Regions from separate parts of the Paenibacillus shunpengii genome, predicted to be linked through region 2. Evidence: riboswitches for the same ligand, from Rfam matches in the RefSeq annotation. Region 2 holds a riboswitch; each other region holds the start of a gene.
The links. A riboswitch is a leader RNA that binds a small molecule or an ion and turns the genes downstream of it on or off. The one in region 2 is predicted to bind thiamine pyrophosphate.
Positions count from the first base shown of each region.

Region 1: linked by a shared signal. The riboswitch ahead of ACFSVM_RS01595 (YkoF family thiamine/hydroxymethylpyrimidine-binding protein) and the one ahead of ACFSVM_RS13465 (thiamine phosphate synthase) in region 2 are both predicted to bind thiamine pyrophosphate.
Region 3: linked by a shared signal. The riboswitch ahead of thiC (phosphomethylpyrimidine synthase ThiC) and the one ahead of ACFSVM_RS13465 (thiamine phosphate synthase) in region 2 are both predicted to bind thiamine pyrophosphate.
Region 4: linked by a shared signal. The riboswitch ahead of ACFSVM_RS14885 (ABC transporter substrate-binding protein) and the one ahead of ACFSVM_RS13465 (thiamine phosphate synthase) in region 2 are both predicted to bind thiamine pyrophosphate.

Region 1 covers NZ_JBHUMJ010000002.1:363,151-371,146, reverse strand. The annotation lists gene ACFSVM_RS01605 (energy-coupling factor transporter ATPase) at 1-1,109, opposite strand, end outside; gene ACFSVM_RS01600 (ECF transporter S component) at 1,109-1,687, opposite strand; gene ACFSVM_RS01595 (YkoF family thiamine/hydroxymethylpyrimidine-binding protein) at 1,691-2,299, opposite strand; TPP riboswitch at 2,454-2,576, opposite strand; gene ACFSVM_RS01590 (LysE family translocator) at 2,698-3,348, shown strand; gene ACFSVM_RS01585 (DUF896 domain-containing protein) at 3,446-3,682, shown strand; gene ACFSVM_RS01580 (DEAD/DEAH box helicase) at 3,767-7,063, opposite strand; gene ACFSVM_RS01575 (TetR/AcrR family transcriptional regulator) at 7,312-7,899, opposite strand.
Region 2 covers NZ_JBHUMJ010000002.1:2,890,001-2,897,996, reverse strand. The annotation lists gene ACFSVM_RS13480 (S-layer homology domain-containing protein) at 1-243, shown strand, start outside; gene ACFSVM_RS13475 (DUF5704 domain-containing protein) at 268-3,705, shown strand; gene ACFSVM_RS13470 (ABC-F family ATP-binding cassette domain-containing protein) at 4,028-5,578, shown strand; TPP riboswitch at 5,655-5,765, shown strand; gene ACFSVM_RS13465 (thiamine phosphate synthase) at 5,963-6,607, shown strand; gene thiO (glycine oxidase ThiO) at 6,622-7,761, shown strand; gene thiS (sulfur carrier protein ThiS) at 7,758-7,961, shown strand; gene ACFSVM_RS13450 (thiazole synthase) at 7,964-7,996, shown strand, end outside.
Region 3 covers NZ_JBHUMJ010000003.1:408,663-416,658, forward strand. The annotation lists gene ACFSVM_RS16185 (YneF family protein) at 1-257, shown strand, start outside; gene folE (GTP cyclohydrolase I FolE) at 315-908, shown strand; gene ACFSVM_RS16195 (lipoate--protein ligase family protein) at 975-1,790, shown strand; gene ACFSVM_RS16200 (Fe-Mn family superoxide dismutase) at 1,926-3,143, opposite strand; gene ACFSVM_RS16205 (alpha/beta hydrolase) at 3,326-4,318, opposite strand; gene ACFSVM_RS16210 (IclR family transcriptional regulator) at 4,669-5,418, shown strand; TPP riboswitch at 5,535-5,645, shown strand; gene thiC (phosphomethylpyrimidine synthase ThiC) at 5,872-7,683, shown strand; gene ACFSVM_RS16220 (pyridoxamine 5'-phosphate oxidase family protein) at 7,801-7,996, shown strand, end outside.
Region 4 covers NZ_JBHUMJ010000003.1:99,732-107,727, reverse strand. The annotation lists gene ACFSVM_RS14900 (bifunctional 2',3'-cyclic-nucleotide 2'-phosphodiesterase/3'-nucleotidase) at 1-838, opposite strand, end outside; gene ACFSVM_RS14895 (pyridoxamine 5'-phosphate oxidase family protein) at 1,228-1,644, opposite strand; gene serS (serine--tRNA ligase) at 1,733-3,016, opposite strand; TPP riboswitch at 3,394-3,513, shown strand; gene ACFSVM_RS14885 (ABC transporter substrate-binding protein) at 3,742-4,749, shown strand; gene ACFSVM_RS14880 (thiamine-binding protein) at 4,777-5,070, shown strand; gene ACFSVM_RS14875 (ABC transporter permease) at 5,067-5,840, shown strand; gene ACFSVM_RS14870 (ABC transporter ATP-binding protein) at 5,892-6,710, shown strand; gene ACFSVM_RS14865 (TatD family hydrolase) at 6,735-7,541, shown strand; gene ACFSVM_RS14860 (sensor histidine kinase) at 7,848-7,996, shown strand, end outside.

The sequences.
Region 1 (7,996 bases), 2.5 Mb from region 2:
TTCCCTGCTCCGTTCGGTCCGGTTATGGCGATGAATTCACCTGCTCTTACACGCAGAGAGACATCCTGAATGACAGGCCGATCGTGTCGATAGAATGTCATTCCATGTGCCTCCAGCACAGGAGCACGTCTCTCCTCCTCTCCTCTAGAATACAGAGATTGCTCAGCCCTCTCCCGCAAGTAGTGACTAACCTGCCCTTGCTCAAGTGCAGAACGTGATATCCAGTAATTGATGAGCTCCTCAGCGGTGAGTGGAAGAAATTCAGTCGATCCCGGTACACATTCACTTAGCTGCCGCTGCAGGGTCACTGGACCAGGCACCCATATTCCCATTCGCTCCAGTTCAGCGTGATACATGGAAAAAAACATGCCCGGTTCATCCATTCGGCATATCTGCCCTTCGTGGTCCATTAGCGCAATACGATCGATGTCTGCCATCCAGGCATCCAGCTGATGCTCGATTAGGAGCACCGTTATTCCATGCTTCTTGCGAAGTGATGAGATGAGCTGAGCCAGATTACGAGTAGCCACCGGGTCAAGATTGGCCGTCGGCTCATCCAGCACAAGGATGCCGGGGCGAAGCGCGAGTGCACAGGCAATCGCCAGACGCTGCTTCATGCCGCCGGAGAGAGTGTGAATCTGAGCCGTTCTGTACGGCAGCAGGTCAACCATCTCAAGCGCTTCATCCATTCGGCTGCGGATCCTCTCTTGTGGACATTCCACATTTTCCAAGCAGAAGGCAACCTCTTCTTCCACTGTCAGCATACAGAACTGGCTGTCGACATCTTGAAAGACAATCCCTACAGCTTGCGCATGCAATGCTGCACTCTGCTCTACCATCGGCCTGCCCCATATCCTGACGTTTCCCGTGACCAGACTCTCGATCTCTTGCGGATAAATTCCGTTCAGACACAGCGCGAGCGAGCTCTTACCGCTCCCGCTAGGTCCCAGGAGCAGCAGCATCTCACCTGGAATCAAGTCGAATGTGATCCTATTTAATACAAGCGGAGCTTCTTCCTCATACTGAAGAGTCAAATCTCTCACTTCAATGGCAGCAGAAGATTTAAATGTCTCATCAGCCGGCTGATCTTTATGTGTTTGGAGTACCATTATGCTTTGTGTGACCGGGCTGCTGCTCTGGCAACCGGGAAGCTCCGCAGCACACCCGTACGAACCAGCGCATCTGCAATCCATTTTCCGAGCAGACCGGCCAGAATTGCTCCGCTGATGATCCGAACCACCAGCATTGCGATTACAAATTCGGGTGATAATGCAGCAAAGCCGGATCGGGAGTAGCCCCAGGCAAAGCTGAACACGGCCGCCCCTATTCCTGATAGCATCAAGACGGACAGCGAATACTTACGATAACGAACCGCTGCAAAGACCATTTCTGCTCCAAGACCTTGAATCATCGCCGATACGATAAGAATGGGACCCGTCGTGTTTCCAATCAGTACTTCAATAATGCCTGCAATGGTTTCGGACAGAAAGGCCGCCCCTGGCTTGCGAATAATGTACGCAGCAATAATCGAGACAATGAACCAGATTCCGAAGATCACCTCATAACCCATCGGTCCCATGACACCGGTGAGCAGGTTTCCAATCTGTAAGAACACGAGATAAATGACGGCAAAAACAACGGACAATGAGCTTAATACGATAATGTCACGCAGCTTCCAGGCTCCCATACGTTATTCCGCCTCCCCTTGCTTCTTATTAGAAGGACTGTTGCAGGACAGCGTTACGGTCATTACGACATGGGACACCGATTCCTGCGTCACTTCAAAGGACTGCTCCAGTGTCTTAAAAATGGTATGTACATCCCCTTCTAAGCGTGTAGCGTAATGAATACCTCCGCCGTAGCTGCCATCCTTCTTCGCAATATCAACGACGTTCGCAATCTTCTTCATGTATTCCGGCTCTCCGAGAGCATATAAGGCATATTCCGCTGCTCCTTCGATACGGATGGAGGAGATCATATCTTCATTCATCCGAACGGCATCTTCTGACATGTACACATCACCCGCCGAATCACCCGGACAGCCAATAGAGAAGGTGCCGCTGAACACTACGTGCTCGCCTGTCTTGGCTGCATGCAGATAAATCGCCTTCATAACATCAAAAACATGCTCAAGCCTGCCGCGTACGCAGGTACTTACATCACCGGTCTCTGTCCATACCTTGGAGGTATCCGCCTCTTGGATTGCACCCAGAATAATATCAACAAATCGATCACTCATCGGATACAGTGAAAAACGACAGCCCACAATCCGACTTGTTCCACATACTTCTGTACTCATTTCTCCATCTCCTCAAGTTTGAATTGTTGAAACAACACAAAAAAGAGCTGCACCCCTAAGTGAGTGCAGCTCAATAAAATGTGATGCCCAGAATATGGTTTCGTCTGAACTGAAGCTTATGTCCAGATCAGATGCCGGTTCCGGGCCTATATCATTTCATATCCCCGCACTTCCCCACGCTAGTATGATCTAGATCGGGTGTAAAGGGTTAACCGCCATCGTTCATATCATCGACGTATTGGTCTCTCAGCCAGTTAAGGCACCCCTAGTGCTGTATTTCGATTATGCTGTTCCAATCGTAACCCATTATACTGCTTTCTCCTGTTTTGTAAAGACTCGATTGTCTACACAAATTGTTAAACATGAATTATGATATTTACAACAAAGGAGGGCTCCACATGCTGGGTATTATTAACTTCGAAGTATTTCTGATCTCGTCCATCCTGCTCAATATTACGCCAGGGCCTGATACGATGTATGTTCTTGGCAGAAGTGTGGCTCAGGGGAAGCGGGCGGGCATTGTTTCGGCGCTTGGCATTACCGCGGGGGGCGTTGTGCATACACTGCTTGCTGCGTTCGGTTTATCCGTGATCTTGATGAGCTCTGCTGTTCTGTTCAATGTCATCAAGGTTATAGGTGCAATTTATCTAGCGTATCTCGGCATTCGAATGCTGATCGACAAGGCATCGCCTAAGGCTAAGTCTCATGGTGGACCTGCAGATATGCCTTCCGAGTTATCGAATTCCAAAATATTTACGCAAGGCCTCTTCACGAATGTAACCAATCCTAAAGTCGCCATGTTTTTTCTCGCATTTATGCCGCAATTTATTGCCCCGGGCAGCGATGCTTCGCCACTGCCTTTTGTAGTGCTTGGTCTTACATATTGCTTGACCGGAGGAATCTGGAGCATCCTGATCGCCGCCTTCTCGTCCACAGCAACGGGTAAACTGAGAAATAACGTCAAGATGAAGACGATCCTTAACAAAGCTACAGGGTTCATATTTATTGCAATGAGTATTACGCTGCTCAGAACCAAAGCTGTAGAGTAGCAGATAACAGCCTATCTTCTACCCTTCGGGTTGCAATAAGCCGTATCATACAGTAAACTGTCAGGATACAATGTAGCTTGAAAGGAAGGCTGATACCATGGAGATCCCTTCATTAAATAGAATCAATGAGCTGAGTCGTAAACAGAAGAAGGAAGGCCTTACACCGGAGGAAATCACCGAACAGAAGGCACTTCGTGAGGAATATTTGAAGGCCATCCGCGGACAGGTATTGTCCACCATATCCGGACTGACCATTGTAGATCCGAATGGAGACGACGTTACACCAGAGAAGCTCAAGCTCGAGCAGCAACAGGATAAATCCAAGCTGAACTAAAGTAAAAAAGGATAGAATCGAGTACCCGTTCAACAGCGGGTATGTGCCGATTCTATCCTTTTCTTTTATGCAGGATTATCCATGCTAGATCGCTAGTATTTCGCGGATTTCTTCCTCACTTAAGGCGGATGAGGATTCCTGTCCAGGCTGAATCACTTCTTCAATGAGATTTTTCTTGCGCTGCTGAAGCTCGTACATTTTGTCCTCTACGGTTCCGCGGCTCACCAGCCGGATAACCTGAACCACATTCTTCTGTCCCATCCGGTGTGCCCGGCTCGCTGCCTGGTCCTCTACCGCAGGATTCCACCACAGATCATACAAAATGACAGTATCAGCCCCCGTCAAGTTAAGTCCCGTACCGCCGGCCTTGAGCGATATAAGGAAGAAATCCTTCTCCCCTTCGTTAAAGCGCTGGCACATTTCAACACGCTCTTGGCCTGGTGTCTGTCCATCCAGATAAAAGAACGGAATACCCTGAGCTCCGAGCTCTCTGCCGATGATGCCCAGCATTTCAGTAAATTGAGAGAAGAGCAGCACCCTTTTGCCTGCACTCCGGCTTTCTTCGATGAGCTCCATCAGCTGCTCAAATTTCGCTGAGCTGCCCTGATAGCCCTCCACGAACAGCCCTGGATGGCAGCACAGCTGTCTTAGCCGGGTCAAGCCGGCCAGAATCTTGATTCGATTCTTGTCGAACTGCTTCTCGCTCAGATGCTTCACGGTCTCAGCACGCAGCTTGGCCAAAAAGGCAACATAGAGCTTCTTCTGCTCGGTCAGCAGCTCGGAAGTGTGCAAGGACTCGATCTTCTCCGGCAGCTCCGCAAGAACATCGGCCTTGACTCTGCGCAGCAGGAATGGACGAATTCTACGGGCAATAGCTTCTCTTGATAACTCGTTGAAGGCTTTTCGCCCCTTGAACAGCTCCGGAAATACAACGTCAAAGATGGACCACAGTTCTTCAAGGCTGTTCTCGATTGGTGTCCCGGTAAGTGCAAACCGGTGTCTCGCATTTATCGCTTTTACCGCATGTGCGGTCTGTGTTGCATAATTCTTGAACGCCTGCGCTTCATCCATAATAAAAGCATGGAAATGCCGTTCTCCATACATTTCCGCATCCATACGCAGAAGCGGATAAGATGTGATAAGTACATCCGTTGCCGTGTGCTCGCGGATGAGCTTCAGCCGCTCCGTCTTGCTTCCGTCTACGATGACGGTCGTGAGCTCTGGCGCAAATTTCTCAAGCTCATTCTTCCAATTGTAAATAAGAGAGGCAGGCGCTGCGATCATCACAGGCTGCTTATGCTCTCGAATGGATTGAAGCTCAGACACGATGTAGGTGATGCTCTGCAGTGTTTTGCCGAGTCCCATATCGTCTGCCAGAATACCGCCAAACCGGTAGGAGGCTAACGTCTTCATCCATTGATATCCCTGCTTCTGATAGTCTCGCAGAATAGGAGCCAGCCTGGCAGGAACAGGGAAATCCATATGTTCAGGATGGACGAGATTCTCCATGAATTCCTTCAGTCTGCTGCCAAACTGTACTTGGTCTCCCAGATCTCTGTCCATCACACGGAGTCCTGCAGCGACCGGAAGCTTCATGATTCCGTTCTCGATCTCTCCCTTGCGAAAGCCCATATCGTTCATGAGTCTCACTATCTCTTGAAAGGCAGGTGCTGACAAGGGCATGAGCGCCCCATTCGACAGCTTATGGTATCTTCTTTTGGCTTCCACGCTCTCGATCACATGCTTGATTTCATTCACGGGTATCCCGTTAATATCGAATTTAAATTCCATCCAGTCGGTACGCTCATCCATATCCATATGAATCTTTGGAGCAATCGGCTCGGACATTACCCTTACCTTCACCGCTGAAGTGGCATACACATCCAGCAGCTGCTCAAGCTGAGGCATCGTGTAATACAGAAAATCAAATTCCGCATCCTCATTCTCCAGGTAATATCCGGATTCCGTCTGGGTAAAATCACTCGTTTGCATGAGCCGGATAATTTGTTCCTCTTGCGGCTTATCCCGAATAATGATCTTGTTCTCTGGGAGCCTTGCCTTCTCCTCCAGCGGATTGATCACGACATCTCCGTACTGGAACTCGAGACTCGCCAGCAGCTTGTCCCGAACGCGATCCAGATACAGCCTTGCTTTCAGCGGCACCTGAATCATATGGCTGGACACTTCCTCTGCCAGGTGCACTCGCCCGAGCCGCATCAGACCCGGAACGACCTTCTCCATATAAGGGCTCATCTGCTTGGCAGGTATCGTGAGCTTGGGAATATGAACACGTGAGAGCTTCTCCTGTAATCCCGCGATCTGGCTGACGGATTCCTCCGACATTTTGTAGAAAATACCGTTCTTTAACGCCATCCGATATTCCGGCAGGATCAGTACATCGCGAATCCCCATAGCCGTCAGCTCATAGCCTGCGCCTGTGTCCGTCTTCGTAAATTCAAAATCCAGGGGCAGCAGGCTGTCTGTACAGGATACGCCGCTGAAGATCTGCTCCTCCTGCTGCGTATATGCCTCTGGTACTTTCTGAAGGAGGGGCGCGATTCGCTCCCATGCCAGCGGAGGTATCAGCAGCAGCCTGTCCTGATTTCTGCCACGTCCGGGATAAGAGTTAATCGATTCGTGATACATCTCCTCCTGACGCTCCAATTGGATGAGCTCTTTCAACACCGCTTCGTCATGAGGTCTGAAATAATGAGCTTCGGGGTTATAAGTAAAATTTTTCGAGAAGACATACGATCCCCCATGCTGCATCCGGCTAAGAAACTGCTTCATCTGCTGAACGATATACAAGCGCTTCGCTCCAAGCTTCATCTCCAGCCCGATCATCTGCTTATTCAAACCGTAAGGAACAGGCCTGATCAAGTACTCTATGCGAAGAGGCTCCCTTGTCTCCATAATATATTTGGCTGCCGGACTCACTCGGCTCGTGCTGCTGAAGAGGGCAAGCACATCCTCTATAAGCTGCTCCTCACTCGCTTCTCTGTGGAAGCGCGGGGTTAAACGTCCCTCTGGAACGACGGTCTCGGGATGAAGCAACGAAGGGTATGACTTCACTTCAATCCGCCCCTCCTGCTGCATCTCGCTGATCTGAAGAAGGACAGCCGCAATATGCTTGCAATAATAATTGTAATTGGTGTAGGCAGGGCAAGTGCACTGCGCTTCCACATCGCCTCCGGCATTCATATGGATCGAGACATCATATTTATTTTTGCCGCCGCCTTTAACTACCGCCTGAAAATTGCCAGCCGATGCGTCCGATAGCGTAATACCTACCATGCCCGCATTATAGTATTCCTCACCACGTTCATAGAACTTCTTGCCGCACAGCAGTTTAATTTTCTTCCGATTCAGCATTGTCGTCATGTCGCTTTGTTACCTTCCTTCTGGCCTTCACGTTTCAATTCTTGTAACTGCAATGATACCATTAATGCGCGACAGTTTCACTTCATAAGTCTCTTCCTAAATTTGATGTACAGCAAAAAAAGCACCGGACAATGACAAGCCATAGTCTAGTGCTTTCGAGGATAGAGTGATTGCTCCCATAACTTTGTTCATAAAGTACTTTAACAGCTTCTGCCCGGCAACATCCTGTATATTGAATTGAATTAAATTTATGCCCTGCCAACTAAATATTTCATACCCTCGAACGCTGCTAACACAATGGGTCTTACCTTGTCCTCAGCTAACGGCTCTCCTGTAACTAACAGACGGTAAAATATCGGACCGTAAAGCAGATCAATACTAGAATCTACATCCAGCTCTGCACTCAGCTCACCGCGTTCGATCCCCTTCCTCAATATTCCTGCGGCTTCCGCGCGTCGAGGCTTAACATAGTATTGCCTAAATACTTCGCTCAGTGTTGAATTCCCCTGTCCATGCCCAATCAGCTCAGAGATCACTTTTCCTTCCTTGCCCGCCATATATAATAATAGGTTCATCGCATGAATTAATATATCTTCCTTAACCGATCCTGTATCCGGTACAGGCAGTCTGCTAGCCGCTCCCTTAAAAAAACTATCCGCAGCAACAGCAGCTTTATTAGGCCACCATTTGTATATGGTGACTTTACTCACTCCTGCTTTCTCAGCGATTTTTTCAATCGTTACCTCTTCAAATCCACTTTCAAGCAGCAGATCATAAGCCGCAGTCAATATGGAATGCTCAATCGTCACATCTCTTGGGCGTCCCTTCTTCGCCAATCCAATCCCCCCGTTCAATCCTTTGTTCTTTGTTCCAGTATAAATGAAAAATTGGGTATTTACAAAACGCTGCGTTCAGTATATATTTTGTTCAACG
Region 2 (7,996 bases):
GCTAGCAACTTCAGCTCAAGTCATTACAGTAATTCGGGAGCGAAGTTGTTAAGAGGAGAAACTATCTATAGTGAATTACCAGAAAAATATGGTTACGAAACATTACCTAATAATGAAACAGCTAAGTACTTCTCCAAACATAGGGATGGGGTCACTTTATGGGTTGTGCGCTACATAACTAAGAATACATTAATTGATGTAACTATGGATAATGGTACCTATCTTAGAGTAATCAATAAATGAAATATATAACAATGGGGATGTAAGATGAGAAAATATTTGCTGTCAATTGCATTCTTCTTCATTGTTCTGATTACGTTTTTGAGTCAAAACCAAGTCTTTGGTTTGTGGGAAAATGGGTACCCTCCTATTAATGAAAAAGAGGCTATTTTAACTCCTAACAATGGTAATATCCCATCTTTCAAAAAACAAACCTTGAAAGTTAAAGTAATTGGTTTTAGTGAGCCTAACCCAGCAACAACTTGGACTCAAGGCGATGATGAAAAATGGTCTGCAGTTAGAAATGAAGGTGCAGATAGGGTGGAGACTTCTACCGTTGGATCTGGGGATAACGCATGGCCTAAAGCTGAGAATTTTGTTACTGACAAAATCAATACTAGGAATTATGCACCAAATTCATTAATCGATTTCCAAGGCAATCCATACAGAGTTGAACATGTTAAAGAACTGGCATTAGAAAATATTGAATACGTCAATTCAACAAATTATGGTTATGAAGGTAAACCACAATGGGAACGAGGTAGTTTGTTTGCAGTAATTAGAACTAAAACAGGTAAAATTTCATTGGATTCTGATTTATATACTCATGCTGAACGTCGAGTCTATGGACAAAGACCTGATAGAGATAACAAATACCAAGTTAAATATGAGACACCTCTAACAATTGAATACACCGGCTTCATCAAAGAAATTAAAGAACTAAAAGTCGAAGAAGACATGACTATGGCCGTCGATGAGAAGAAGCCACTGTACGCAAAAGTTAAAACGACTCAGTATGATGGGACGGAATCAAGCTGGGTGGATGTTTCTTATCGGGACAGTGTGAAGTGGAGCTCGGATAACAAAGGGGTAGCCACTGTAGATGCTGCAGGCAGAGTGACGGCCGTTGGAGAAGGAACTGCTCGAATTACGGCGATCTGGGATAGTGAAGAAGGTCCATATCATCTATATGATTATGCCACGGTAACGGTTGGTGGTGATCCGGATGAAGAGCCGGAGCAACCAGGAGGAAAGGCTGCGTGTACTCCTACGATTAATCCACCTTCTCAAGGCTCCACTCCTGCAACGACTTTTATGGATCCTGGGGCTCAAGGACATATTCTAGCGGATGACGCCGCGAATGGTATTCATTTCGATGCGACGATCGGAATTCCCACCTCAGAGCACTTGTACGCCAACGCTTGGGCGTATCCATATCTGTACCAGCATACGTTTGGTCAGCAGAGAGGTACGATTACTTACGATTGTAACGCCGAGATCACCTATGTTCTGAAATGGGAGGAGGCACAGGATCCCGTACCTGATGAGGATGGGAATATGGTTGAAGTACCTCCAGAACCGAAGTCCGTATCTGAAAAGGTCAATTATCAATTTTCATTCGAAAGAGATTACTCTTATTGGACTGTGAATAACCTCGAGGTTTATGGTATTGAACAAGGAACGATGTCAAATTATGCGCTGCCCGGAAAGTCGGTAACGTTAAGGCCTAATGGATATACACCTCCTTCTGTGCAGCTCGACAAGTCTGAGAATGTGGAGGAACATGTCATACCAAAAAACAGCGGCGCAATTAGCTTTACTCCAGATGAAGTCGATGGAGGAGACAGTAAGCCTTCACCGCCTGATGATACTTCGATATTGCTCGGAATGGCTGAAGCTCAGACTGGACCACCCGAAGTGAAGAATGATTCGCTCGATTTTACTTGGAAAGGGACAACCACCACTGTAATGGATGGGAGTACTGTAATTCAGAATGGACCTAGTCCGACGAAAATACCTCAAGCACCCAAGATCAGGTCCTATAAGGATAGCGGAGAGACCCTATTGTACGAGGATCAGCTTCTAATTAGCCAGAGCTTGCTGAATGAATCGGATGCCCCATCGACTGGAACTATTAATTATACAGTTATTCAGCCTGCGGTGGGGGGTGGAGGAACTCGTAGCTATCCAATAACCCCCATCAATGAGGTTACCGTACATACGCCTGTGGTGAACTACTCACTCGTCTCCGACGATCAGGCTCATAACCAGAAGACGAATCCGAACATGAATCGTTCAGCCTTAATTTTGGAGCGTCCGTTTAAAGTAAGAATTCCGACGGAAGGACAGCATACGAGCTATCCTGGATATGGAAACCGAGATTATGCGAAGTATTATCGGATCAAGCAGGTGAAATTCCCTTTTGATGTGTTCAGCCATGACAAATTACATTTCTATCCGCAAGGGACATGGATTAATGTACCGGCAGCCCAGCTCGATACGACCTTTTATCTTCCTGTATGGGTGGATGAAGGTGATTATCAGGTAGAATTCAGGAATATCGCGGAAAATGCACCTTCGGATTATAATGCTCAAGATGAGCAGGATGCTAACCTGAATCTTATACATCATATCGCAAGTGATGAGGTATCTGTTGAGGTCATTGGAAGGCTGTACGATTTTCGGATAACCGATATTGCGGACTACAGCTGGGAAAATGTATTCCGGACAACTGAGGGCAGCAGTGCTCCAACAGGCGTATCTTATTGGGTAGGAACCTTGGGTATTGACGGTGATCCGAGAGGAATCGATGAGAAATTTACGACGCCGATCCGTCCGGGAAGCCATCCTGCCGAAGGGTACAAGAATGTAGCCATTAAGACAGGCTATCATTTCAAATTTGATTTCAAGACCAAAGGAAATATGTTTGGTCCCCAGGATGGAATTCGGATTACACCTAGCTTTTATTTCGTCACGAAGGATGGACAGACCCGAGTTCCTGTAGATCTCTATTACCATACGAAGGAGCAGAACTTTGTCCGGATCGGATCAGAAGAAGATCAGGTTCAGCGATATGTCGTTCTAAATGAACGACTGCGGAATGTGCCGGCAGGACAGCTTCAGGATACGGCAAGGTACAAATATCATCACGATGGCACCCTTCATACAGGCATGATTACCGAGAGTGCATACCAGAGTTATTATCAAACGGTGTTTACCAAAATGAAAACCCCTGTAGGTGGATGGGATCTTCTAATGATTCCAGAGCAGCTGCGCACCTTTATTGGACCGAAGACAAATATACCGGCAACGGCAAGCAGTGATGTTCTTCGTGCGAACGCCTCAATCCAGCAGTGGTACGGTGAGTATAGTCTGCCAGCCGAGCCTTATGTGGTGAGGCAAGGAACGAATATCGCAGAATATGCTAGGACGAATAGAGGAATTGACGAGAAGTCACCTATCTTCCTGAAGAACGGTTATATTATCGTAAACTTCAATCTGGAATCCATTCAGGAAGGAAAGGTTAATGCTCCGCATTTGCAGTATATCCATGCTCCTTTAATGAATCAGTGGAAGATGGAAGGATATCAAAACAGAGTCTTCGATGCATACGCTCAAGCCTTTAGCTTACTGGATGGAGATGTTGTGTTCTATCATGCCGATCAATCGAGCCGGGATGATTTCAGTCCACAGGTACCACATTAATCATTACTGGAGAAGACCCGGCTTCGGGTCTTTTTTTCATTACATCATTAATCGCCCGCCTCCGGCTGTTCCCGATTGACTTAAATCCTGACATTGGGAGGCGGCCAAAATGGAATAGCGGATGCTATTTTTGCATTGACTCCCAAAATCTTAGTATCAGTGAGCCTTCAAATTATGCTAATATATCATATTAGATGGATTGAGCTTTAGAGATTTCAGCAAGCTTGAAAAGTTTGCATACATCTCTAATCTTCAATGAATATTCGATTAAATATCAGAGACTAAAGGCGAATGCCATACAAGATAGGAGTAACTGCATTATATGAGTTTATTGACTGTAGAAAATGTCAGCCACAATTTTGGAGATCGCACATTATTTAAAAACGTTTCCTTCCGCTTACTGGCGGGCGAGCATGTGGGATTGGTCGGTGCGAACGGCGTAGGTAAATCAACGCTGATGAATATTTTGACAGGACAGCTGCTGAAGGACAGCGGCAAAGTAGAGTGGACACCGAAAGTCCGCTACGGATACCTGGATCAGCATACCAAGCTGACACCGGGCAAAACCATTCGTGACGTATTGAAGGACGCCTTCCTGCCTTTACTTGAACTGGAAAAAGAAATGATGGTCATTACCGAGAAAATGGCGGATGCCTCTCCAGAGGAATTAGAGCTGCTGCTTGAAGAAATGGGCGAGATTCAAGAGCAGCTGGATATTGGTGATTTTTATTTGATTGATGTCAAAGTAGAAGAGATGGCGAATGGGCTTGGTCTGAATGCGATAGGACTTGACCGTGACGTATCAGCCCTTAGCGGTGGACAGCGGACGAAGGTGCTACTAGCCAAGCTGCTTCTTGAGAAGCCTAACGTTCTTCTCCTGGACGAGCCTACGAACTATTTGGATGTTGAGCATATTGAATGGCTGACTCGTTATTTGAAGGACTATCCATATGCCTTCATGCTGATCTCACATGATACAGAGTTTATGAATCAGGTCGTGAATGTCATTTATCATCTTGAATTTGCGAAGCTGACCCGTTATTCGGCGAACTATAACAAGTTCCTTGAGATGGCTGATATCAACAAGAATCAGCATATTGATGCTTACGAGAAGCAACAGGAATTTATTAAGAAGCAAGAGGATTTTATTCAGCGAAATAAGGCTCGATATTCAACCTCAGGACGGGCGAAGAGCCGTGAGAAGCAGCTGGATCGTATTGAACGCATTGATCGTCCTGAAGAAGCGGCCAAGCCGGTGTTTGGTTTCAAGGATGCCCGCGCAAGCGGCAAGACCGTATTTGAAGGCATCGATTTTGAGATTGGGTATGACTATCCACTGCTTCCCAAAATGACCATGACGATTGAGCGGGGAGATAAGATTGCCATTGTCGGATGTAACGGCGTTGGTAAATCCACGCTTCTCAAGACAATTCTCGGAAAAATTCCTGCGCTGAGCGGGAAGACTTATCTGGGGGATTTCCTATTCCCGGCTTATTTCGAACAAGAAGTACGTCCTGGCAAAATTACACCAATTGATGATGTATGGAATGAATTCTCTCATTTGAATCAGCATGAAGTACGTGCGCATCTTGCGCGCTGTGGTCTTAAGAATGAACATATTACAAGACCGCTGAACATGCTGAGCGGGGGAGAACAGGCCAAGGTACGTCTATGTAAGCTCATGATGCGCGAGACGAATTGGATTCTATTCGATGAGCCGACCAATCACTTGGATGTGGTAGCCAAGGAAGAGCTGAAGCGTGCACTCAAAGAATTCAAAGGCACGGTATTGCTCGTTTCCCACGAACCGGATTTTTATGAGGATTGGGTAACCAAGACCTGGAATGTAGAAGAATGGTCAACTAAAGTTTAAAATCCTAGTCAAGTTAAGACTTTCCAAATCCTTGCTTATGTGTTAACATATTCAACGTAATTCTACAACTGTATAGTAATTTCACTAGGGGGGCTGCACGTGAGCGGCTGAGATGGAATGAATCGATTCCGGACTCTTTGTACCTGATCTGGGTTATACCAGCGTAGGGAAGTGGGAACTGATAGGATGCTAGAGCGCAGGCTTCATGATTCATCGATAGTGATACGCTCTGTAGATTTCATGTATCAGTCTTTGTTGCATTTTATCAATGTAAACTTAACCACTTCCATTAGGAAGTGGTTTTTTTGTTGCCGCGATGGCTTGCGGGACATGCGGGGATTTACCCACAGGCTTGTTTTCTCAATAAGGAGGTGATCTATCATATTGAAGCCCGAATTTGAACTAGAACTACATGTGATCTCTCCCTCCTCATCCCCATCTGACTGGATTCCCATATTCTCTACCCTATGGCCTTATACGACGGCTGTACATATCCGGGATAAAATCAGCAACGTGAAGGAAATCGAACAGTTCATAAATACCCTGATCCTTCATCACATTCCAGTGAGTAAGATAGGGCTTAATCGTCAAGAGGATCTGGTATACGAGTATGAGCCAGCCATTCTCCAAATCGGGATGAAGGAGCTTTATCAGATCGAGTCTCTCAAGAGCTCTATGACAAGACGTGGGATCACAAAGACACGTATTGGCGTATCTGTCCATTCCCTCCAGGAGGCAAAGCAGGCTGAGCACCTGGGAGCTGATTTTTTATTGTACGGTCATATTTATCCTTCCTCTAGTAAGCCGGGTGCTGCTCCGAGAGGAGTCGTCTCATTACAGCGGGTTTGTATGGAGGTGCATATTCCGGTTATTGCGATAGGAGGAATTAAGCCGACAGATATTGATGAACTCGTTAATGCAGGAGCATCAGGTATCGCTGTGATATCCGGAGTGATGAATGCAGCAGATCCGCTTGGTGCAGTGCAAGAATATCATCAAGCACTTTGTCGTTATGGACCGATCAAGTAAGGAGGAAGACGGATATGCAAGATTACGAGCAAAACGTGGATACCGCTCGCAGGTCAGAGTTTATCGTGGTTGGCGGAGGGATTATCGGTTCAGCCATTGCTTATTTCTTGGCAAGGGATGGTAAGGATGTTCTGCTGTTGGAGGGAGAGGGGATGGCATCGGGAGCTTCAGGAGCTGCTGCAGGTATGCTGGCGCCGCATTTAGAATCATTCGCAGTTCCTGCGCTAAAAAATTTGGCTGAACGCAGTCTTAAGCTAATCAAACCTTTAATTGATGATTTATCCGCTCTAACTCCTATCGATGTCGCATTGAATAGTGCTGGTTTTGTCTCACCGTTTATGAATGATTCTATGGAATCCATGAAAACGGATTATCAAGAGTACTGGAATCCACTCAAGCTTAGAAGGGAGATTCCCGCGATCTGTGACCAAGCAGAAGGCGCTTATTATTATCCTGATCAGCTTCAGCTGCTGCCTGCCCAATTGAATAGAGCTCTGATTGATGGAGCTAGGGTCAAAGGTGCACGTTATCTGGAGCAACAGCCCGTGGTTTCACTTAATATTCGGAATGGAAACGTTTGTGGTGTCGAAACATCAACAGGAAGCTACGCTTGTGACAACATCATTATCGCATCAGGACTCGGACTGGGTATCAGAGGGGGGCTGTCCAGCCTGGGGATCGATCTTCCTACAGTAGCTGTCAAAGGTGAAATTGTAGCCGTTTACTCACCTGAGATCAGATTGGATTATACCATTTATACACATGATGTTTATCTTGTACCTAAGCCAGGAGGGGAGATATGGATTGGGGCGACGAGCCTCCCTTTTCATAACGATAAGACGGTATCAGTAAAAGGAATACTTCAACTGCTCCAGAAGGGAAGCAAATGGATTCCGCAGCTTGAACACGCTGCTTATGCTCGTTGCTGGGCAGGACTCAGACCACAAACGATCGATGGATTGCCTTATATCGGCCAGTACAAAGGGATTACAGGTTTATACATTGCGGCGGGGCATTATCGTAATGGAATTCTTCTAAGTGCAGTAACAGGAGAAATGATCAGCAGACTTGTCGCGGGTGAGAGTGAAGAAGATCTCGGAATAACCGAATTCTCACCTATGCGAAGCTTGGAGAAAGGCAGGTTGGTTCATTGAAGCTATTCATTAACGGACAACATAAGCCAATTAACGATTCTATTATCTCAGTTAGCGATTTAATAGATTCTCTTGAGTTAGGTGTCAAAACGGTGGTGGTTGAGTGGAATGATCAAATATTAACAAAAGATTTGCATTCCACAACGAAGCTTACAGACGGAGACAAGATCGAGATCGTTCATTTTGTGGGAGGCGGTTAATGATGCTTAATATTGGAAATTATAGCTTTGGTTCA
Region 3 (7,996 bases), on a different contig from region 2:
ATATCGTTATTCCCATTATTACACTAATTGTAGGCCTCGTTGGGGGATTCTTTATCGGTGCATTCTATCTGCGCAAGCAGCTTGAGAAGATGCAGAGTGATCCTGAAGCTCTACAAAAAATGGCAAAACAAATGGGCTACAATTTGAACAGCAAGCAGATGCAGCGTGCTCAACAGATGATGAAATCCCAGCAGGGCGGAAATGGTGCAGGCAAGATGCAGCCGCCTATGCGCAAGAATCAGGGAAGAAAAAGATAATGCTGCTATCTTGCCTGCCAGGTACAGGTGTATGCCGCTTGGGAGGAGGAAGAAGGAATGGCTGGAGTTAAAGATTACATGAACTCTTCTGTCGGCGCTAATCGCGAGAAGATTGAGTATCATGTTGAACAGATATTGAAGCTGATCGGTGAAGATACAGAACGCGAAGGTCTGCTGGAAACACCGGCTAGAGTTACCCGTATGTACGAAGAGATTTTTGCGGGCTATGAAGTAGATCCTAGAGATGTACTTGGTGTCACTTTTGATGAGAATCATGAAGAGCTTGTCATTGTGAAGGATATTGTGTACTACAGTCAGTGTGAGCATCATATGGCTCCGTTCTTCGGTAAGGTCCATATCGGATATGTACCAAGTGGACAAATTGTCGGGCTTAGCAAGCTTGCGAGACTGGTTGAGGCGGTAACTCGTCGTCTGCAGGTACAGGAGCGGATTACTTCTCAAATTGCGGACATCCTTGAGGATGCGCTTAACCCGAATGGGGTCATGGTTGTTGTAGAAGGAGAACATCTATGCATGTGTGCTCGTGGTGTGAAGAAGCCGGGCAGCAAGACAGTAACTTCTGCTACACGTGGTACATTCCGGGATAATGCAGCTTCCCGGGCTGAGTTCCTATCTCTTGTTAAAGGTTAATCTTGAAATTTCGGAAAGTCTTGATCGTACTGATCAAGGCTTTTTTATTAGGGGGAGATGAGGCGCATGGCGAGCGAAGATACAATGCTTCACAAATTCAAGGAGATCCAAATCTGGGAATCGCCGCTCATGAAGAAGGATGAGGACGTGCTTGAAGCTTTTGCATGGGAAGAGGTGATGTGCAGGCAAGTGGGGCTGGGGCATCGCCCTGTCGCTCATCTCTGGCGTCACGAGAATGCGCTTGTCATCGGTCTCCGGGACCACAGGCTGAAGCAGGCTGAGGAGGCCATGCAGCAATTTCGGAATAAGGGGATAAGCTCCTGTGTGCGTCCTTCCGGAGGTGCGGCGGTCAGACTGACCAGAGGAGTGGTGAATCTTAGTCTCATTCTTCCGAACCCTGGACATGCGATTAATATTCATGATGATTTTAAATCCATGGTTGAATATATCCGGAAAGCGATTCTTCCCTGGGGAGGACATGCAGTGGCAGGAGAAATCGAAGGAGCCTATTGCCCGGGAGACTATGATGTAGCGATCAATGGACGGAAGTTTTGTGGAATTGCCCAGCGTCGTTTGGCCAAGGCTTATCTTGTTACTGGCTTTATTATCGTGGAAGGAAGAGGGGATGAGCTGACAGAGGACATCATCCAGTTCTATGATCAGGCAGCCGGAGATGCTGATGAGGGCTATCCTCAAGTGAAGTACGGAAGTATGGGGAGTCTAAATGAACTGTCAGATGTACCTTCTGCTGAGGCGTATATGCAGTCTTTAATAGAAACGATCGGTTCTTCGGCAGAGAAGGTGTATACCGGAGTTAGACCGTCTGTTCCTCGATCCGAGGTGGAACGCACAGTGGCTGTATTAAAGGAACGTTACGATTAAGCTCATCCCCAAAAGGTGTAGTGACAATAAAAGACCTCGGAGGGAGGTCTTTTACTTTGAGAATAGGGGTGCAGTTAGAGAGCCCACATTTATTTTGAAAAAATAAGGAGAGCTGCCTTGATGTTCTCCCTACGGTCAATAAGGAGTCCATTTCAGCTTGCGGGCTTCTTGGAAACGTTCTGCCACAGCAGGCCAGTATACAACGTTCCACCAGTCGGTAATGTATTTCTTGCGTTCATTCTGATGCTTCAAGTAGTAGGCATGCTCCCACACATCCAGCGGAAGAAGAGGAACAATATCATACTGAGATAGATTTTGATGCTTTTCTGCCTGTAATATTTCTAACCGATGCGCTCTTGGGCTCCACACCAATACAGCCCAGCCGCCGCCTTCCACCTTATTGGCTGCTTCTGTAAAGTGCTTCTTAAATGCTTCATAGCTTCCAAAATCCTTTCTGATCTGTTCTCCCAGTGACCCGACAGGCTTTCCGCCGCCATTTGGGCTCATGATGTTCCAGAAGATGGTATGAAGGTAATGCCCTGCTCCGTTAAAGGCCAGCTCTCGTTCCCAATGCTTCACAAGCTCGAAATTCCCGGTTTGCCGTGCTTCCTGAAGCTTCTTCTCCGCGGTGTTAAGATCGTCGACATACGTCTTATGATGCTTGTCATGATGGATGCGCATCGTCTTCTCATCAATATAGGGCTCCAGCGCATTGTAGGGATAAGGCAGCGGCGGCAGCTTGTGTCCTCCAATCGGAACAGGAGACTCAGGAGGGGAACTGTCTGCTGATGCAGTGTCTGATACAGTGAGAGCTGAGGATAATTGCTGAACCAATTCCTCCGAAGCTCCAGTTCGCGGTGTCGACACCTCCGGATAAGGGAAGGGCTCTTCGTTCCAGATGCTTATAGGTTTTACTCTTTGGGAAATGGCTGCGGGTTGATCCAGTCCTCGGAGCCTGTTCACCGTCTGCTCTGATTGGCCCTGGATATATCGAAAAACAACCTCGGCAGCAGGGTTGCTTGATAACGCGGTGCTATGCTCAAGAATGTGGCCGAGGTGACGATGGAATTCCTTCGATTGGGTAAACGAAGCGGCCAGCAGCACATCCAGCTGAGCAAGCGCATAATCATCTGGAGGCTGTACGCCTGTGCTTACCCGCTGAAGCAGATCATCTGCTGCATCAGCCGATCGCTGGAATACGCTTCCCCATTCATTGAGAAGCTTCACATAGGCCTCCTCAAGCTCCGGTGCAATCGATGTAATCATATTTGTGCAACCCATTTCAGTATCCTTCCAAGTCCTTATCTCTTCCAGCGCGCGCAGCGGTAAATAGGGTCCATAACTGAGCTCCATAAGCTCGGCACCTCCCAAGAATCATTCTTATCAAATCAATGTTGTGCATAACAGCAGGCGGCGTAATGATCTAACGTATACTTATTCTCATTAGGGCTTGGACTATGATGACTTGTCAAAATAAGAGAGCGTTTAAAAAAGAATACGAAGAAGGCACCTATTTAAAGGTGCCTCAGCTTGATCTATTTTTGAGCGAGACTTATACCGCCAAGGAATGAAGACACCTTGTTCAAGTACTCTCTTGGATGCTCTCTGTATATGAGCTCGTGACGTGCTTCCTCTACAATCCACACATCAGAGTTTGGATTCGTCTGGTTACTCGCAAAGAGCTCTGCCATTGGGTAAGGCGCCTTCTCATCCTGGGTCCCGTGGATGAAGAAGATAGGAATGTCATAAGCCTTTGATCTTACCTCCTGATAAGGGATGGAGTTTAGACTGGTGCCATTCAGGATTGGAAACAGCATGGTCAGAATTTGTAGCGTAGGCTGCTTCGGCAAGTCAATCTGATTCTGTATATTATGATACAGCGTATCCGGCTCCAGCAGGAAGGTGCTGTCAAGAATCATGGCATCAATGTCCTCAGTTTGAAGGGCAGCCTGAAGGGCGGTCCCTGCACCCATCGAGAAGCCCCATACGACAACTTCTTGAGCTCCCTTTTGCTTAGCGAGCTGAACTGCGCCGAGAAGCTGCTTCGATTCTGCCTTCCCGCCCGTAGCAACGACTCTTGTGCTCTGGGAGGCGAAGCCATAATCGAACATAATGACATTAAAATTCTGCTGATGAGCGTAATGGGCCAAATCATACATGGGAATCCAGGATTCTTCCCGGTTGGCCCCATAGCCGTGACTGAACACAATCGTTTTGCTGCTGTTCTCCTCGGCAGGAATGTACCAGCCGCTGACGTCCCGGCTTCCGTCCGTAGCAGGGAAAGTCACCTCTTCATACTCCATACCCTTGGACAGCAGGGGATTGGAATATACCGGAGCTACTGCCGGGTAGGACAGTACCCATGCGATATAGGCATGAAGAGCAATAAAGCAAAATACGAGGAAAAATATAATCGATAAAATAAGAGCAACCACAATATGCTTAAAACGGATGAGCCGAGTGGAAAGTGCGGGAGGAGCACTCGATACGTTCTGATTAAGGGATCTATTCTCGGAGATAGGAAACATCATACTCCTCCTTCCAATAGAATGTTATATAGGACTAAATTACTAAATCCAACCTATGAATAAAGTTGAGGTTGGTATAACTTATTCTTTATCCTATGATGCGTCCTGTCTAATGTCAATTGATTGGGACTAATTGTTACACACTTGTAATGTAAGTGAAATTATTGGTGAAAAATGTTTGTCAAGTGAAGGAAGACTTATTCCAAAATTTCTCCATTATGATCGATTGTTGAGAGAAATGAGCGGTTTAATTGAGATTAATTCTCAATTAAACCTTTACTTTGGTCATCGATTCTCATATAATTTATGTAACCAGGTTTCACGTGATGAAACAGAGAGGGGATTATGCCATGGAAGAGCAAGATCGCAAATTAACGGTTCGAGCGGTCGAGAGGGCATTGGATATTTTGTTATGCTTTACAGAGCAATCAGATCTGGGTCTTACAGAAATTTCGGGTAAGATCGGTTTACATAAAAGTACCGTTCATCGTTTAATGACAACACTGGAGGACAGGGGGTTTGTTGTGCGCAATCCTTCAACGGAGAAGTATAGGCTTGGTATTCGCATATGGGAGCTTGCGGCACATATGTCCCAGAGTGATGACCCGGCGATTCTACTGCTGCCTGCGATGGAGCGCCTTCGTGATCGCTTGGGAGAGACCGTTAGCTTGTATTTGAAGGACGGCAATGAGCGGATACGCGTTCAGGCCGTACAGAGCAATCAAGCGATCCGAAGGGTAGCACCTGTTGGTGTAAGGCTGCCCTTGTCCGTTGGTGCATCAAGCAAAGTGTTGGTTGCGTTTGCAGCAAGAGAAGAGCAGGAGCAGCTGATACGCAATTTTGATATCCCCTTGTCCGTTGATCAAGATATTTATATGAGTCAGCTGCAAGAGATCCGAGAATTGGGATATGCAACGAGCTATGAAGAGAGAGAGCCTGGAGCAGCAGCGGTATCAGCGCCGATCTTTGATCGCAAGGGTAAGGTGGCAGCGGCACTGTCATTATCCGGACCCGTCAGCAGGCTGTCGGAAGAGACACTTCGGGAATATGCGCCTATTGTTATGGAGACGGCGGCACAAATGGGTTTCATGCTGAGGTAATTCTCTCGGATTGGATGGAAAATAAAGGTTGAAAATATGCTCTGAATGAGATAATCTTGTATGGACCTTGATGCAGACGAAGGATGAGGTCAATCCATTTCTTTTAAACAACAATAACAATTTACTAGGGGAGCCCGAAATGCCGGGCTGAGATGGCACTGCAAGGTGCCGGACTCTTTGGACCTGATCTGGATCATACCAGCGTAGGGAAGTAATTGGCGATATAATGTGGATAGGATCCGTTGTATGCGGTGATGGCTCTGTTAGTGGTCTATGCAGATCTATTAGCCTGTACACCAAGATCTTATTTGGATTAGAGCTGATTCCCCTGTGGGAATGGGCTCTTTTTTTGTTGCCGCAGCTTCTATATAACTGGCTATCGTTTGTGAAGCTTCTGTCTTTCAAACGCAGCTCAGGAGAGGGCTACCCAACTCGACAAAGGAGGAAGCACATATGAATCATTCGAACAAAGGATTGAACACAGAGACATCGGCTATAAGAGGAGAACAATTAAAGATCGAATCTGGAAGGCTACAGCCATTCCCCGCCAGCAAGAGGGTATATATCCAAGGATCAAGGCCGGACATTGCCGTACCCGAACGTGAAATTGAGCTCCATCCCACCAGCACACCCCAAGGAGTAGAGCAGAATGAGCCATTTCGGGTTTACGATACGAGTGGACCCATGGGTGACATGAATACTGAAGTTGATATTCGTCAAGGCCTTCCACTCTTGCGTCAGAATTGGATCCTTGAGCGTGAAGATGTTGAGTTTTATGAAGGAAGAGAAATACGGCCAGAGGATAATGGGATTCGATCGGACAGAAGTGCCCAGCAGGAGGTAGAGGTGTTCCCGGGCGTCAGAAGACAGCCGCTCAGAGCCAAGTCAGGGCGATGTGTAACTCAGATGCATTATGCCAGAAAAGGGATCGTGACGCCTGAAATGGAGTTTGCAGCGATCCGCGAGGGGCTTGATCCGGAGCTTGTAAGGAGTGAGATTGCAAGAGGAAGGGCAATCCTGCCTGCAAATATTAATCATCCGGAAAGTGAGCCGATGCTGATCGGAAGCCGATTCCATGTTAAGATCAATGCGAATATCGGAAACTCTGCTGTTTCCTCTTCGATTGAGGAGGAGGTAGAGAAGATGAGCTGGGCTGTGCACTGGGGAGCGGATACAGTCATGGACCTCTCGACGGGCCGCCATATTCATACGACTAGAGAATGGATTATCCGCAATTCTCCTGTACCCATTGGGACAGTTCCACTCTATCAAGCGTTGGAGAAGGTGAACGGGGAGGCAGAGAAGCTCTCCTGGGAAATATACCGAGATACGCTGATCGAGCAGGCGGAGCAGGGTGTTGATTATTTTACGATTCATGCAGGCGTTCTTCTAAGATATATTCCAATGACAGCAGAGCGGATGACTGGAATTGTGTCACGGGGCGGTTCCATCATGGCAGCTTGGTGTCTGGCACATCATCAGGAGAACTTTTTGTACACTCATTTTGAAGAGATTTGTGAGATTATGAGCCGATATGATGTTGCTTTTTCACTTGGAGATGGACTAAGACCCGGCAGCATCTATGATGCGAACGATGAAGCCCAGATGGCAGAGCTGGCGACGCTCGGGGAGCTGACGAAGATCGCCTGGAAGCATGATGTGCAGGTGATGATTGAAGGTCCCGGACATGTACCCATGCATAAGATCAAAGAGAACGTCGATCTGCAGATGGAGATTTGTCAGGAAGCTCCATTTTACACGCTGGGTCCACTTACAACAGATATTGCTCCGGGATATGATCACATTACATCTGCGATCGGGGCAGCGATGATCGGCTGGTTTGGCACCTCTATGCTGTGCTACGTTACGCCGAAGGAGCATTTGGGACTGCCGGATAAGAATGATGTAAGGGAAGGGGTCATTGCCTATAAGATCGCTGCCCATGCTGCCGATCTGGCCAAGGGTCATCCTAGAGCGCACAGAAGAGATGATGCCCTCTCCAAAGCGAGATTTGAGTTCCGCTGGAAGGATCAGTTCAATCTGTCCCTTGATCCGGAGCGTGCCTTATCCTATCATGATGAGACTCTTCCTGCAGAAGGGGCGAAGACGGCGCATTTTTGTTCGATGTGCGGTCCGAAATTCTGCAGCATGCGCATCACTCAGGATATTCGAAATATGGCATCCGTTAAGGGAGTTAGTGAGAAGGAAGCGATCCATGCAGGTATGCAGGAGAAGGCAGAAGAATATCGGGGTCAGAATAGATGAATGAATGATCTCCCTATGATTGAGGAAAATAATGTGAGATCCCGTTTCGTAGATTGCAGATTCTCCAGTTGGTTAATATAAATGTGAGAGCCAGAAGCCAAGGAGGGAATCACATTTATGAATACTCCAGTAGTGAATCAAGAAGCAATTGAGACGGTAAGAGGTTTGATCAAGGATATAGATACAGCGATGCTGACCACCGTAACTCCAGAAGGATTGGTCTCGCGTCCGATGAAGACACAGGAGGTTGAATTTGACGGAGATCTCTGGTTCCTGACGAAAAAGGACACAAATAAGTATCGGGAATTGATGC
Region 4 (7,996 bases), on a different contig from region 2:
GGGCATGTCCGAACAGAATCGCGTCGATGCCTTCGACCTCACTTAGCGGAAGCACAGCGTTCTCCGCCATATCTGCTGGTGGATTCTCATCATAGCCCGTATGTGCCAAAGCTACGATCAGATCAGCCCCTGCCTCCTCAATCTCGGGGATGAACTTCTCAGCTGTTTTGACAATGTCCTTGGTGATGACTTTGCCTGTTAGGTATGCGCTGTCCCATTGCATAATTTGAGGAGTAACAAGACCGATGACCCCGACCTTAAGCGTGTGCTCCTTACCTGACTCATCCGTTACTTTCTTCTCAATAATCTCATACGGTTTATAATAATTCACATCATTGCTCTCATCCTTATCGCCGTCATCCTTGTAGATGTTAGCATTCACATAAGGGAAGTCTGCCCCTTTTAGCACCTGATCAAAAAACTCCAGTCCATAGTTGAACTCATGATTTCCAGGAGTTGCCGCATCATAATCAAGCAGATTCATTGCTTTATAGACCGGATGGACCTCTTCCCCCTTCAGCGGCTTAACCTTGGCTACATAATCACCCAGCGGCGTGCCTTGAATGAGATCCCCATTATCAAACAGCATGCTGTTCTTCGCTTCACTGCGTGCTTGCTTGATCAGCGTTGCCGTTCTTGCCAGACCATAGGTCTCAATGGCTTTATCCGTATAGTAATCATAGTCTATCAAGTTGGCATGAATATCTGTCGTTTCGAGAATACGAAGCTTAACCTTCGCGGCTTCCTCTGCGGAGACCGGTTGTCCTGGAATGGCAAAGAGCTGAAACAACAGGGCTGCCGTTGTCATCCCTGCCAATAATGTATTTCTCTTCTTCAAATGTACCCCTCCTGTATTAGGTCCTTCTTTAACCTTGCCACAGTTGCTGTCATCAAGCCTGACGACTGGAAGAAATAAACTGCTAAATGATATTTTATACCAATAATTAGATGTGTTAAAGAGAGAAGTTTTTGATCAGTGCACAATATTTATACTTATTTTTATTAAATACACACAAAAATGACTTTATCCTACAATGAGTAAGTAATGTAATTTGACATTACGATGTCGGTTATTTATGTATTTTGTCCCTGTACCCCTATCCATCCTGAGTCATCATCAAACAAAAAGAAAAGCAAGAGAAGCTCCATACCGCCTCCCTTGCTCTTCCATCAATACTCATATGGTCCTCTGCTGCTTAATGATCGCTGATCATACGACCCACCAGATTACGCTTCCCATACCTGCAATTCCTGACCCTTGCCCGTATACTCAATCCGTTTAGGCGTGATATCCAGGATGACGTAATTGGGATCATCAGGTCCTGTGAACCATTTTTCCATATTGTTATTCCACAGCTGCTTACGGAGTTCACCATTACGGCTCACTTCTGCTGTACCTTCGATCTCGAGCAGGTCCTTCGTTCCGCCTGATTCGTAGCCGAGCAGCAGGCTGACATTCGGATTATCCTCCAGCTCCTCTACTTTGTGGGTACAACGGTTGGTCGCCATATAAATGCTCAGACCGTCATTATAGACAGCCATATATCTCGCTTTCGGCTTACCGCCCTCCACCGTTGCAAGCGAGCAATACGGATTGTCCTCAATAGCTTGTATAATATGTTGTTCCAGATCTGTTTTATTCATCGCACTTCAGGTCTCCTTTCAAAAATACACTCTATTATTAGTGTACCCTGCTCCTGAAAGTTGAACCCATGGATTATATAAGTAAAATCTACTGAACAGGAAGGAGTCTCTCTCGATTTCCCATGTAAGGACGGAGCGCCTTCGGTATATAAATGCTGCCATCCTCCTGCTGGTGATTCTCGAGAAGTGGAATCAGGATTCTTGGCGAGGCCACGGCCGTGTTGTTCAATGTATGGCAATACCTCAGATGACCTTCGTTATCCCGATAGCGGATATTAGAGCGGCGTGCCTGAAAATCATGCAGGTTCGACGAGGAATGCGTCTCCCCATAGCTGCCCCGGCTAGGCATCCAGGTTTCAATATCGTACTGTTTATATGTCTTTTGCGACATATCGCCTGTGCACACTGCCACGACCTGGTATGGAAGCTCCAGCGCCTGAAGCAGCTCTTCTGCGTAGCCCGTTATTTCCTGGAGCACCTGCTCCGACACCTCCGGATCAGCCTCTGTTAGTACGACCATCTCTACTTTGGCAAACTGGTGCACCCGATAGAGCCCGCGCACATCACGTCCTGCAGAGCCTACTTCGCTCCGGAAGCTTGTCGATACGGCCGCTAGCCGAACGGGTGCTGCCACATCAATGACTTCCCCTGCATAATACGAGATGAGCGGAACCTCTGAAGTACCGATCAGGAATTTGTCCTCTCCTGCAAGCTCATAAGTCTGGTCTCGACCAGTTGGAAAAAATCCTGTGTTCTCCAGCGCCTCTTCCCGGACCATGATCGGCACCTCCATCGGCACGAAGCCGTGCTTCATCACGATATCCAGCGCAAGCTGCTGAACGGCACGATGCAGCAGGACTCCGTCTCCCTTTAAATAGTAGCTGCGCGAGCCGCCAACCTTGACGCCACGTGGAGCATCAATGAGCTCATGGAGCTCTCCAAGTTCCATATGGTCCTTGATCGGGAACAGAGGATCACTGACCTCTCCGACCTGTCTTACAATGACATTATCCTTATCGCTCTGTCCTCTAGGCGTGTCAGGAGATACCATATTCGGGACGAGCAGCCGCAGCGCATTATAACGTTCCGTCACTTCGGCTAGCCTTGCTTCTGCTTTTTCAATCTGCCCATTCAACTGCCGCACTTCTTCACGGGCCGCTGCTGCCTCCTCCCGATTCCCCTCTCTCATCAGCTGTCCTATTCTCTCCGAATCCATATTTCGCTGTTGCCGGAGCTTCTCCACTTCCGTAATCAGCTCTCGACGTACATCATCACATGTCAGCAGCTCGTCTATAGATACGTCTATCTTCTTCCAATCCGCTGCTTCCTGAACCTGTACAGCATGGTCCCTTATCCATTTCATATCCAGCATTGTCGTCACCCCTAAGTTAATTTGGTCAAGCTAAAAAAACATAGAGCGCCCTCATCCGTTGGGACGAGGAGCGCTCTATGCTCGCGGTGCCACCCAATTTATTGAAGCAGACCTCATGCGGTCAGCATTAGGTTCCACTTCAATCACTTTGGTTCCGCGATAACGGGCGGTGCCGATTAACTTAGGGGAAGGCTAGTGCCTTCCCTTGGCGAGAATACCTCCGAGTTGGATGCTCTTCACAGGCATTTTTTCACGTTTTCAATTAAAGGTATTATAATTTAGACATTTCCATATGACAATGATTTTATTCTTGATTATGCTGTACTTTCCAGCCAAGGAGGGCTATAATTAGCTTCTGAAATGTCCTAAACTTCATATTCAACCTCAAGGGGTGCTGGGTTAGCCGGCTGAGATAGTATCCGTGAAAGCGTGTTAGATACGTACCCTTTAAACCTGATCTGGGTAATGCCAGCGTAGGAATGGAGAGAATTCGAGTGTGCTGTTCTATTTTACTGACAGCCCTTAGCCCTTACGTCTGCATGCGTCCCTTATCCGGGACGCTTTTTTTATTATGGTCGCAAGAATGCCATTGCACTCTATCCGATCTCCCTTATCAGTATGGCTGTCAAGGAAGCCTCAATTGAAATTATAGGAGTTATTATGGAAATTTCGTCAAGAATAGGGGTAATTGAAAAGGAGAGAGAAACGTGTACAAAAAATTAGGAATGTTGTTACTGGCGGTACTCATGATGATCATCACTGCCTGCGGCAATAGCGGCACATCGAATGAGGAATCTGGTGCAGACGCGGAGGAGCCGGCAGCGAGCGATAGCCTCCGCGACATCAAGGTCGTCCTGGACTGGACGCCAAATACGAATCATACCGGCTTATATGCTGCAGTAAGTCAAGGCTTCTACGAGGAAGAAGGTCTGAATGTCGAGATTATTCAGCCCGGCCAGGCCGGTGCAGATACGATGGTCGCTTCCGGAGAGGTGCCTTTTGGCGTAAGCTATCAGGAAGGGGTCACCCAAGCACGGACACAAGGCGTGCCGATCGTATCCATTGCTGCTGTCATTCAGCATAATACTTCCGGCTTTGCAGCTCCTGCTGACCGTAATATTGAATCTCCGAAGGACTTCGAGGGTAAAACCTATGGAGGATGGGGCAACCCAATTGACTCAGCGGTTCTTGATACAATTATGGGTCTCGAAGGTGCGGATGTAAGCAAAGTGAACAATATAAACATGGGGGATGCAGATTTCTTCACCGCAACGAAGCGAGACATCGATTTTGCCTGGATCTTCTACGCCTGGACGGGTATTGAAGCCGAGCTTCGCGGGGAACCGATCGATATGTTCTACGTTAAAGACTATTCCGAGAAGCTGGATTACTATACACCTGTACTTATTACGAATGAGGCAACCATTGACGAGGATCCGGAGCTGGTCAAAGCCTTCATGCGCGCAACGACCAAAGGCTATGAATATACGATTGATCATCCGGAGGAAGCCGCGGCGATACTCAGCGAGGCCGTGCCTGACCTCGATAAAGAGCTTGTGCTTGAGAGTCAGAAATGGCTCAGTCCGAAATATCAGGATGATGCCGCTCGCTGGGGCGAGCAAAAAGCAGAGGTATGGCAGAACTATTCCGACTGGATGGTTGAGCACGAGCTGCTGGACCAGCCACTGGATGTCGAGAAAGCTTTTACGAATGAATTTCTGCCACAACAATAATTACTGAAGAAAGCGTTGGTGACCCATATGGCTCAAACATTGCTAAGTATTCAAGTCATTCCGAAGACACCGAATGGAGAAGATTCGATCCCTTATGTAGACCGTGCCATTGAAGTGATACAGCAATCCGGGGTGAAATATCAGGTCCATCCCCTTGAAACGACGCTGGAGGGCGAGCTTCCTGAGCTGCTCCAAATTGTGCAGAGAGTTCATGAGGTACTCGTTGAGGCTGGCAGCCCGAGCATTATTTCACAAATCAAGATTGCCCATTACCCAAGCGGAATCAGCATGGAAGGACTAACGGAGAAGTATCCATCATGAAGCGTGTTGTAAGAAGTGTGCTGCCGCCTGTCGCGGCGGTCATTCTCTTTTTGGCGGTATGGCAAATAGCCGTGCCGCTTTTTCACATTGAGAAGTGGATTCTGCCAAGTCCTGTTGATATTACCCGTGAAGCAGCTGCACAGGCTGCAAGTCTTACTGAACATACTTGGGCGACTGTACAGCTCACCCTGCTCGGCTTCGGCATTGGTGCTGCCATTGGTCTTCTGACAGCCATGGTGCTGCATCTGGTTCCATTTATGAAAACGGCCCTGTATCCATTGCTCATTCTTAGCCAGAATATACCTACGATTGCACTCGCACCGCTTCTGATGATCTGGTTCGGATTCGGTCTGCTGCCCAAGATCATCGTTATTACACTGGTCTGCTTCTTTCCGATCGCAGTATCTGCTATGGACGGACTGATGCAAACGGACCGCGCGATGCTGAGCTACATGAGAATGGCCGGGGCCAGCAAGGGGCAAATCTTCCGCAAGCTGGAGGTGCCTCACGCGCTCCCGTCCATCTTCTCAGGTCTCAAGATCGCAGCCACCTACAGCGTCATGGGTGCAGTCATCGCCGAATGGATCGGGACAGACAAGGGCATCGGCTATTATATGATGCTGCAAAAATCGGCCTATCGGACAGATCGGGTATTCGTCGCCATGGCTATCATCGTTCTCTTGAGCCTGCTCCTCTTCGCCATCATCGCTATGCTGGAGAGAGCACTCGTCCGCTATAAGACAGATGATCATAGAAAATCGGGTTCATAAGACGGTTTGAGTCGATGAATCTTGATCCAATTACGAAAGGAGGATATCCTAATGCATCCTTTATTAGAAGTGTCAGACATCCGCTTATCATTTCGTCAGAGAAAGCAGCAGCTTCATGTCCTTGATCACATATCACTTACGGTCGGCCAGGGTGAATTCGTCTCGATTATCGGACCCTCGGGCAGTGGAAAGAGCTCTTTATTTCAAATCATTGGCGGACTTCTACAGCCCGATGCAGGAACAATACGCCTGGATGGAGAAGTGGTAACAGGAACTCGTGGCAATATCAGCTATATGCCACAGCAGCCAGCCCTGCTCCCATGGCGGACCATCGCGGATAACATCAAGCTCGGCAGCGAGGTTGCCCCTGCTAAATTCCGCAGCAGACAAGGAGCAGATGACGACATTACCACGCAGCAATGGATTACTAAGGCTGGTCTGAGCGGCTTTGAAGATATGTATCCGCACAAGCTGTCAGGTGGAATGCAGCAGCGGGCTGCCTTTTTACGCGCGCTTTTAAGTCCACAGGAGCTTATGCTGCTCGATGAGCCGTTCAGTGCGCTGGATGCACTGACGAGAAGCGAGATGCAGGAGTGGCTGCTCGGAATATGGGAGCAATCGAAGCGTTCGGTGCTATTCATTACGCATAATATTGAAGAAGCGCTTCTGCTCTCAGATCGGATCTATGTATTTTCAAATCGCCCGGCAAACGTACTCCATGAGGTGAAGGTTCCATTCGTCCGTCCAAGACAGGAAGCGTTGACAGAGGACCCCCAATTCCTCCGCTTGAAGCGTGAAATATCTGAATGGATGCGGGAGGAAAGACGTAAACAGCCGGTGACTGCCGGCTCTTATCCGAACACGAAGTAAATCAAGCTAGGAGGTGATAAAGTAATGCAGCAGTCTGAAGAGGATTTAGCGCCTGTCATTGACTCGCATATTCACCTGGACCAGTATGAAGACGAGAAGCAGCCCTTGCGTCTGTCGTTCGCACAGCATCAAGTGGAGGCTGTAATTGCTGTATCCACCCATCTTGTCTCCTGCCAGAGAACGGAGAAATTAGCGGCCTCCTCTCCTTCAGTGATCTATCCTGCGTATGGATATCATCCTGAGCAGCCCGTCCCTTCTGAGTCGGAGCTAACAGCATTATTTGAGTGGATGGAAGAGCATCTGAACCACATGATCGCCGTAGGTGAAGTCGGCCTGCCCTACTACACGAGATTGGAAGCCGAAGCCGATGGTAAGTCTCTGGAGATGCAGCCTTACATCGATATGCTGGACAAGTTCATCGGGTTCGCCAAGAAGCACGATAAGCCGATCATTCTGCATGCAGTTTATGAGGATGCAGACATTGCCGTCGAGCTCTTGGAGTCTCATCGCTATGCCAAAGCGCATTTCCACTGGTTCAAGGGTGCAGAGCACACAGTCATGCGCATGGCGAAGAACGGATATTTCATCTCTTTTACACCAGACATCGTATATGAAAAAGAAATTCAGGATCTTGCCAGCATCTATCCTCACGAACAGATTATGGCAGAGACTGACGGCCCATGGCCTTTTGAAGGCCCTTTTGCTGCGCATAAAACACATCCCCGCATGGTCAAGGACGTAATCCGCGCTTGGTGTGATGTTACAGGAATGAAGCTGCAGGCAGCATTTGATTTATTTTATAACAATACCAAACGCTTCTATGGCATTTGAGACCCAAGTAGAAACAAGTCATGCATCTTACATATCAGCCTGCCCCTGAGGATTCAGGGGTTTTTTCAGCTTCATGCTGAAATGATCTTCTACATCTCTTTGTCCATTTCGTTCTCGTAATTCCCCTTTTCATGCAGCCATTATTTGAACTATTGTCGTAAACGCAGGAAAGAATTAAAATTTGAGAGCATGCAGCATATTGGCACAAGAAACAGCTGAAGGAATGGACCGTAACACATGCTCCGCTCACTTCCGTCTGATCTTATTCCATTTTGTCGCCTTCAAAAATGTAAGCACTTTCAAAAAATGAAAGGAAACGTGGATTATATGCTGGGCTCCCGTTACTTTAATACACTTCGCAGCCAAATATTTATAGGTTCTTTGATCGTTATGCTGCTCGTTCTCGGCTCCATCGCACTTATCGTATACAACCAAATATCTGTACTCCTCCGCAG